4 regions of the Secundilactobacillus paracollinoides genome follow, and region 1 is predicted to be linked to each of the others. Evidence: predicted binding sites of a transcription regulator. Region 1 holds the regulator's gene; each other region holds the start of a gene.

Evidence for each region. The regulator Rex, encoded in region 1, represses fermentation and respiration genes when NADH is low (regulators of the CRP and FNR family bind a similar motif). The targets are predictions, from matches to a motif close to TTGTGAANTANTTCACAA.
Region 2: AYR61_RS03585 (iron-containing alcohol dehydrogenase) is a predicted target of Rex. The motif match lies at 1,007-1,024, and genes of this name have one in related genera.
Region 3: pdhA (pyruvate dehydrogenase (acetyl-transferring) E1 component subunit alpha) is a predicted target of Rex. The motif match lies at 1,063-1,080, and genes of this name have one in related genera.
Region 4: AYR61_RS05220 (DoxX family membrane protein) is a predicted target of Rex. The motif match lies at 1,207-1,224, and genes of this name have one in related genera.

The regions. Positions count from the first base shown of each region.
Region 1 is NZ_CP014912.1:2,194,692-2,196,899, forward strand. It holds gene AYR61_RS09430 (ABC-F family ATP-binding cassette domain-containing protein) at 1-383, opposite strand, end outside; gene AYR61_RS09435 (redox-sensing transcriptional repressor Rex) at 615-1,253, shown strand; gene cls (cardiolipin synthase) at 1,471-2,208, shown strand, end outside.
Region 2 is NZ_CP014912.1:876,549-878,756, forward strand. It holds gene AYR61_RS03585 (iron-containing alcohol dehydrogenase) at 1-981, opposite strand, end outside; gene AYR61_RS03590 (hypothetical protein) at 1,569-1,943, shown strand.
Region 3 is NZ_CP014912.1:2,490,075-2,492,282, reverse strand. It holds gene pdhA (pyruvate dehydrogenase (acetyl-transferring) E1 component subunit alpha) at 1-848, opposite strand, end outside; gene def (peptide deformylase) at 1,168-1,728, shown strand; gene AYR61_RS10840 (hypothetical protein) at 2,021-2,208, opposite strand, start outside.
Region 4 is NZ_CP014912.1:1,243,769-1,245,976, forward strand. It holds gene AYR61_RS05220 (DoxX family membrane protein) at 430-927, opposite strand; gene zwf (glucose-6-phosphate dehydrogenase) at 1,296-2,208, opposite strand, start outside.

The DNA of each region.
Region 1 (2,208 bases):
CGGTCATAGGTTGTGGTGACCTGTTCAAATTGGTCAGGATCCGCTATAATATCGGGATCGCTCATTTGGGCTTCTAACTCGTGCAACTGGTCTTCCTGAGCCTGAAGGGCCGCAAACACGCTGGCCATTTCTTCCCAGATGGACTTATTGGAATCAAGCCCTGTATCTTGGGCCAGGTACCCGAGTGTTAACTTCTTTCGGGTAACGATCTGGCCCTTATCAGGCGCATCGATTCCGGCAATGATGCGGATCAGTGTTGACTTTCCGGCACCATTGCGACCAACAAGTGCCACCCGGCCATTATCCGGGATATCCATGTTGACGTCGGCAAAAAGTGTTTCAGCACCAAAGCGCCGCGTCACTTGCTGGACTTGTAATAACATATGAATCAGCCTACCTTTCTTCGTGAAACTATTTTACCATAATAGGGGCTCATTAACTGGTAAATAACAGTTTTCACAACCTTTTTATTGAAAATTATTTCACAAGATAAGGGTTTATGCTATAATGAGCGAGGATGGCTATTTCACAAGCCCCAGAATTAAGAGTAGAATACACGCACTTATTCTAATTCACTTCATTCACTTTACTAAAATTCACAAGGAGGAGTTACTGTGGCAGAAACAAAGATCCCAAAGGCAACCGCTAAGCGCTTGCCGATCTATTACCGTTACTTAAACATCTTAAAAGATGCAGACAAGACGCGGGCCTCGTCGACTGAATTATCAGAAGCCGTAAAGGTTGATTCAGCAACGATCCGTCGTGATTTTTCATACTTTGGTGCCCTGGGTAAACGCGGGTATGGGTATGATGTTGAGAGTTTGCTAAAGTTCTTCAAGAAGATCCTGAACCAGGACAAATTGACCAACGCCGCTTTGATCGGGGTTGGGAACCTCGGGAATGCGCTGTTGAACTTTAACTTCCATCAAAATTCCAACGTCCGTATCAGCGCTGCTTTTGATGTTAAGGCTGACCTCGCAAACACCGTTAAGAGCGGTGTGCCCGTTTATCCAATGGCTGAACTTGAAAAACAGTTGAAGGATCAACAAATTCAGGTTGCCATCATTACGGTTCCTGCAGACGTTGCCCAATCGGTAACGGATGAAGCTATCGCTGGTGGTATCCGCGGTATTTTGAACTTTACGCCATTTCGGGTATCAGTTCCGAATAACGTGCGCGTTCAAAACGTGGATCTGACGAATGAATTACAGACATTGGTCTACTTCTTGGATCACTATAACGAAGAAGCATAAGCAAAACTGGCTAATGACCCTTAGTGGCATTGGTCAGTTTTTTTTGTTTGTGTCATTTTTTTAATCGAAACAAGAACACAACAAGTAAATTTAAAACGCCTATTTGATCTGGATAGGCGCTATTTTTCGCTTTCAAGAAGCGGTCAAAATTTCGAACTTGTGTGAGAAAACGCACAATAGTGCTATACTTTTTGTAACCCTTATTGGAGGTGAGCATGTGACGATTTCTTGGTCCATGATCCTTGGTGTGATCTACGCAATTAACCTGATGACGGCACTGTTTACAGTGTTTCGACAACGTCGCGATATTGCCGCGATGTGGGCGTGGCTGCTGGTGTTGTTGTTACTGCCGGTAATCGGGTTCATTTTTTACGCTTTTTTTGGGAGACAACTCCCCAAAAACAAACTTTTCAAAGTCGATAATACGGTTCAGACGCGGTTAGATACAATTTTGTCTGAACAACGAGAACTGCTGCTAGAGCCCGATACAAGCCAACACCCGGTGTCGCGCGATATTGCCGGAACAATGCAGCTTTTTATGCGGGCCAATCGCGCTTTTTTGACCCGACGAAATCGCGTGAAACTATTTACGGATGGCAATAGCTTGTTTGACGCCATCATCCGTGACATTAACGCCGCGCAACGCAACGTGAATGTTGAATTCTACACGTTTTATAATGATGAAATTGGCAGCGCTGTCTTAAGCGCCCTTGTTGCCCGTGCTAAGGCCGGTGTTACGGTACGGGTCATCTATGATCCGTGGGGGTCAATGGGGACTTATCGGCGCTTTTTTAAGCCACTGATCGATGCTGGCGGATATGTTGAGCCATTCTTGGCGCGTTCCGCTATTCTTGACTTTCGTCTCAACTTTAGAAATCACCGCAAAATAGTGGTGGTCGATGGGGAAATTGGTTACGTCGGCGGGTTTAACATTGGTGACCAATACCTTGGCTGC
Region 2 (2,208 bases), 1.3 Mb from region 1:
GATTGACAAGTCAGCAGCGTCGCGTGTTGATAAGCCATCGGTGTTTTCACCCATGTACTTAGCCAATTCAGCAAACCGTTCTGGGCAAGCCACGATGTTGTACTTTTCAACGATTGGCAACAAGATGGCACAGCAGACACCATGAGGGGCATCGTATTGACCACCCAATTGGTGAGCCATGGCATGAACGTAGCCTAAGTCAGCGTTGTTGAAAGCCATCCCACCGAGCATTTCGGCTTCGACCATCTTAGTACGGGCTTCAACATTGTGGCCGTTAGCAACGGCATCACGAAGGGCTTCTTCACAAAGCTTGATACCTTCGATACATTGACCGTCAGTGATTTCGTTACGGTTGGTTGACACGTATGGTTCGATCAATTGAACGAACGTATCCATACCAGTAGCAGCAGTTAAGCCAGCTGGCACAGCCAACATCAACATTGGGTCGTTGAAGGATACCAACGGAATGTTACGCCATGAAACAACAACGAACTTCAGCTTTGTTTCTTCGTTCGTGATCACACAGTGACGGGTCAATTCTGAAGCAGTCCCGGCAGTGGTGTTAACAGCCATCAATGGTGGTAATGGGTTTTCCAAAGTTTCGATCCCGGCTAACTTGGTGATATCATCGCCATTAGTCAAAATGATACCGGTACCTTTCCCACAGTCATGAGATGAACCACCACCAACAGTGATGATACTGTCACAGTTTTCGTCTAAGTATACTTGTTTTGCAGCTTTAATGTTGCGAACTTTAGGGTTTGGTTCTACACCATCATAAATGGCGTAGGTCACACCGGCAGCGTCCAATGAAGCTAAGGTTTGGGCAACTGGGCCGTTATCCATACCGCGCAGGAATTTGTCCGTTACGATCAATGGCTTCTTCATGTTCAACATCTTGGCACGATCGCCAATCTTTTCAATGACACCTTTACCAAAGAAGTTAACACTTGGCATTAAGAAATCGAAGTTCTCTTTCATGGTATAAACGCTCCTCATAAAATGTTTGTTATTAAGTTCACACCAGAATCATACCACCGCGTTTGTGAATTGTAAACGTTTAATCGACTGATATCGTGCAGATTAATTAACCCGGTAAATCGTATTCTAACGGCGTTTTTAGTTATTTATTATACTTATTTTACAAAAATGTCCATTAGAATTCACTAAGGTTACTCGACGTAATGTGGCCACTAATTTCACAAGCATTTTGGCATTAACTGACCAGCAAAAACAGGTGACACCCTTTAATGAACCTCCTTTTGGGACGTTAATTGTTTTACTTATCAAGGCATTTATTTGTGATTTCTTTCTGAGGGTGGCATGTGATGGTTTCTGTGAGAAATGACGTTGCCTATGATATTTTATAAATTGGTCGCACAAGCCACGAATAAGGTTCTTATATTCAGACCTAGATTTGGCAAATTAGTGCTAGTTTTATAGCGTGATTTTGCGCAGCTTGTTACCGAGCCCCACCTGCCGATTTGCAGCCCTGAACTTTTATTGCGCTAGTATCCGCTTTCAGTGCTAAGATAAAGGTGTCTATTAAAACAAAGGAGATCTTATTTATGGCAGACAAAAAAGCAGAGGGCGCCACGGTTACTGAGCCGACCTACGACTTTTCCGATGAAACGATCGAGAAAGCTGCTGACCTGATTGCCAAGCAAGGCTACATCACACGCAACGATATTCCAGAGATGAAGGACCTGCAGTGGGCAGATGCGTTCGGCAAGAAAATGGACGAGTACTTCCTGGCAAAACAGGCAGACCGGTTCATCTACTACGAAGACTTTGACTACGTCGGCGGCGACATTGACGCAATCATCTTTGATATGGATCAAGTCAAGACAAGAGACGATGCCCTCCACGTGCTGGGCAAGGCGCTTGGGTTGAAGATCGTTGATGGTAGTTTGGATGAGATCGAGAAGAATATTACGAATTAGAGCGTGGAACAAGGCGTTTTGAGGGCGGAGCGTAAGCTAACTCTGGCAGAAATGCCCGGGTTTGGCATTTTTGCCAGAGTTAGCTTATGCAGTAGCCCTCAGCCTTGTGGAGCGCGTTTCCGCTACGATTCCAAGAAAGCCGTAGCCTCACCCTACTTCAAACAAATTACCACAAAACAAAAACCAGTTCAGTTCAAATAAAGACCTCCAGCCAATCTCAATCCCGAGATTACTGAAGGCCTTTTTACATAAAAAACACCACACC
Region 3 (2,208 bases), 300 kb from region 1:
CGACTAGGATCATCACCAGCACTTGAGTGAGCACCGAAACGATAAGTTAAGGTTTCAACTAATGCTGGACCATTGCCTTCAGCGGCAAAGTCACGGGCTGCTTTGGTAGCTAAGTAAGTCGCCAAAACGTCCATCCCATCAACTTGAACACCTGGAACACCTGAGCCAACACCCTTTTGTGCTAAGGTTTCAGCAGCGTTTTGCTTCTTCCGTGGAACGGAAATAGCCCAACCGTTGTTTTGAACCATGAACACTGCAGGAGCTTGGAAGGCTGAAGCAAAGTTAATCCCTTCGTAGAAGTCACCCTGTGAAGTACCACCATCACCGGTATAAACGAAGGATACGGCATCTTTTTCACCGTTCTTCTTAATCCCTAAGGCTGCACCAGCAGCTTCAACATATTGTGCACCGATAATGATTTGTGGGAACCAGTTACGCGTATCGCCATAGTCATCACCAACTGCGTTACCCTTTGACCATAAGAAGCCTTGAGCAACTGAAGCGCCATGCTTAATTAATTGTGGTAAATCACGATAAGCAGGGAACAGGAAGTCTTGATCTTTGAAAGCTGCGATTGAACCCATTTCACTTGCTTCCTCACCATAGGTTGGGGCATAGAAGCCTAACCGACCTTGACGAGAGAAGTTCATTGTTTGTTCGTGCAATGCACGCTCCCAAACCATGTCTTTCATGAAATTGACGAGTTCGTCATCTGAAAAACTATCGAAAAGTTCCTGATTTACGATCTCACCCTTTTCATTGATAACTTGGAGTGTTTTCTTGTAAGGATCGCTCATCTTGGCTTTGATTGACGCAAAATCAACTACTTGCCCAGTTTTCTTCGCCATAACTAACACTTTCCTTTCCGTTTGTACGCATTCAATCTATTCGGCCTTTCCAAACTATTCGGCCTTTCCAAACCGAGAAACGATTGTTTGCTTTCTCAACTACACTCTTAAATTAACACGCTTTCACAGTTCATACAAGCCCTTTCATTACTTTTATATCGCAAAAGTCACCGTTTTGCCGTAACGGCGGGGAATCCCGTTTTCAGAAAAAACATTGTTATTTTCTTCACATTTTTAATGGTTTCATTCTTTCTCATTTTTATGCTAAAATTAACTATTAAGTGAGTTCCATTTTTATTGGAATGCGGAGGTAATTTTTTTGATTTTAATGAAAGATATTACGCGTGACGGCAATCCCGTTTTACGCAAAGAAGCTGCTAAGGTCACCTTCCCCCTCTCAGAGGAAGATCAAAAGTTAGCTGCTGACATGATGGAATACCTGGAAGTGAGCCAGGATCCAGAGTTATGTAAGAAGTACGGCCTGCGCGCTGGTGTTGGTCTAGCAGCACCCCAGGTCGGTGTTTCAGAAATGATGGCCGCGGTACTGGTTCCTGCTGAAGAGGAAGGTGGCGAGTCACCCTTTAAGCAAGTCATCATTAATCCAGTGATCATTAGCCACTCCGTTCAGGCCGGAGCATTAACGGAGGGCGAAGGCTGCCTTTCAGTCGATACGGAAGTCCCAGGCTACGTCCCACGCCACGACCGAATCACGTTGCGTTACCAGGATCTGCAAGGCGAACAACACAAGGTACGGCTGAAGAACTACCCAGCAATTGTGTGCCAACACGAGATCGACCACCTGCATGGTGTTTTGTTCTATGATCACATCAATAAGGATGCACCGTTTGAGATCGATGAGGATACGGTGATGTTTGATTAGAGGCAGAGCGTGGAACAAGGCGTTTAGAGGGCGGAGCATAAGGTAACTCTGGCAGAAAATCCCGGGTTTGGATTTTGTGTCAGAGTTGCCTTATGCAGTAGCCCTCTGCCTTGTGGAACGCGTTTCCACTATGAGGACAAGAAAGTACACTATCTAGCTACTTTCAACCAACCACTGAAACCCATTTCAAACACCAAAAAAATGAAAAGCAACAAAAAAGACACCATCCACTAACAATCCAGGATGATGTCTTTTAATTTATCCAGAAACCAAAGCAAGACCACGCAATCCACTACTCAGCCCGATCCTCCTTCTCCGGATGTTCAAGCCGGTGCAGATCCTGCAAATACTCCACAGTTGCCTCATTGACCAAATAAGCGATACTCATATGAATTCGCGTCTCATGGCGCCAAATATCGGTAATGAAAAATGCGGACTGTTGCGCGCCGTCAGCTGACGCAATTTTATAATCTTCAGTAA
Region 4 (2,208 bases), 950 kb from region 1:
GGAACGCGTTTCCACTAGAGAAGGGCAAAACACGTCGCCACAAGCACTCAGAGGCAAAAATGTTCGATTGAGTTTTTGCCAGAGTTAGCGTTTATGCAGTAGTGTTGAACCTTGCAGACCACATTTTAACGACTCAGTGGTATAGAACCACGTCACCAACAGAGCGCTAAAAAAACAATCTGTAAATCGCTCAAGTTTGAATAACACAACGTTATCTAACAACAGAAAAAGCACCAGTCAGCATTCCTAAGTGAAATGCTGACTGGTGCTTTTATATTGTGGCTTTTGCTTTCTGGGCAACGTTGCCTAAACGAGTTCCACGAGGCAAGGGGCTACTGCGTAAGCAACTTCCGGCACAAATGCCAAGTTCGGGCATTTCTGCCGAAAGTTACTTACGCTCCGCCCCTTAACCGCCTCGTTCCACTCTCTCTACAGCACCGACCTCTTCAACCAAGGCCACTTACTCCGCATCCACGGGATGATCCAACGATCCAAACCAATTTTGCTTGCGTTTAAGCCGGCCGCCAGAATAATAAATTCTAGAATTAAATATAGCGGGTTGACTGAGACGGTTCCGGCGAACAGGTAGCAAAGGTTCATGATCACACCGAAGAAGGCAGCGGTTAGTGTTAAGGTGCCAAATAGAATGCCAAGACCAACCAGTAATTCACCCCATGGGACAATGAAATTGAAGACCCCAATGTGCGGTTTTACGGCACTCTTCAAGAAACTGGTAAACCACGGGTATGCCGGATGACCTGTTGAATTCATCACAGGATTTTTAAGCGCGCCCATGATAAAGCCTGAGGCATCAAACCCCTTGGTCAATTTCTCGAAGCCATCCAACGTCCATTCGATGCCAAGGTATAATCGCAGAATCGTGACAACGACCATGCCGGAAGTTGATTTTCGTAACCATTTAATCATTTTACTCACTCCTTTTCCTGAACTAAAGTAAGTATAGTTCTAGGCTTGTGAAATAGCAATCATAATTAAATGAGAATCGTTATAATAGTTAAGCACTTATAAGAAAAAATGGATTGAACATAGAATTAGGCTTAATTTAAAAGAGACTAAACGAGGTTATTTCAGCAGACTGTTGGGTATTATTAACAATTGTGTAAGCGGTTTATTTATTAAAAATATTTAGCATTTTAAAATTTTATTTTGATGATAATAATTTAGAATGCTAAAGTCGAGTATAAGTAGTTGTATTTTTCACAAGATAGGTTTTTAAAAAAGGGGACAAAAAAAGAGTTGTCCGAAGACAACTCTTTTGTCGTTTCAAATAGTGATTACTTGTTTAAGCGATAAACCCACTGACGGTGATCACGTTGAATCAATTCATCAGCTGCGGCTGGGCCCATTGAACCTGGGGTATAGTTAGGGAACTCTGGTTGTTGCAGATCCCAAACTTTGCGAATTTGGTCCACGAAGCGCCATGCGTAGGAAACTTCTGACCAGCTTGCAAAGTTAGTCCCGTCACCCTTCATGGTATCGTGCAGCAAACGTTCGTATGGTTCTGGCGTTTCCTTTGAGTCCTTGTCGTCCACGAAGTAGTCCAAGTTAATTGGTGTTGTCTGGAACCCTTGACCGTTTGTCTTGGCGTTTAAGCGCAAGGTAAACCCAGCCTTAGGTTCGATGTACATCGTCAAAACGTTGGCTTCCAATGGGGCGTTGTGGTTCTGTGGGAATGAGAAGATGTCGATCAATGGCTTCTTGAAGACAACGTCCACACGGGTGAACTTGTCGGCTAACATCTTACCAGTCCGGATGTAGAATGGGGTACCTGACCACCGGTAGTTATCAAATAACAACTTACCAGCAACGAACGTTTCGTTGGTTGAATCGTGAGGGACATTGTCCTCATCACGGTAAGCCCGTTGTGAATCGCCGGCACCGTATTGACCACGAACGAAGTTGGTTGAGGCGTCAGCAACGTTGTAGACCCGAAGCGAACGTAAAGCCTTCACTTTTTCAGCCCGGATATCAACGTCAGTAAAGGATACTGGTTGTTCCATGGCTAACAGGCTGACGATCTGCATGATATGGTTTTGCACCATGTCACGTAAAGCACCTGAGTTGTCGTAGTATGATGCACGTTCTTCAACCCCAAGCTTTTCTGAAAGAGTGACTTGGATGTTGTCGATGTAACGGTTGTTCCAAAGGGATTCAACCAGTGTGTTACCGAAACGAACGGCTTCAATG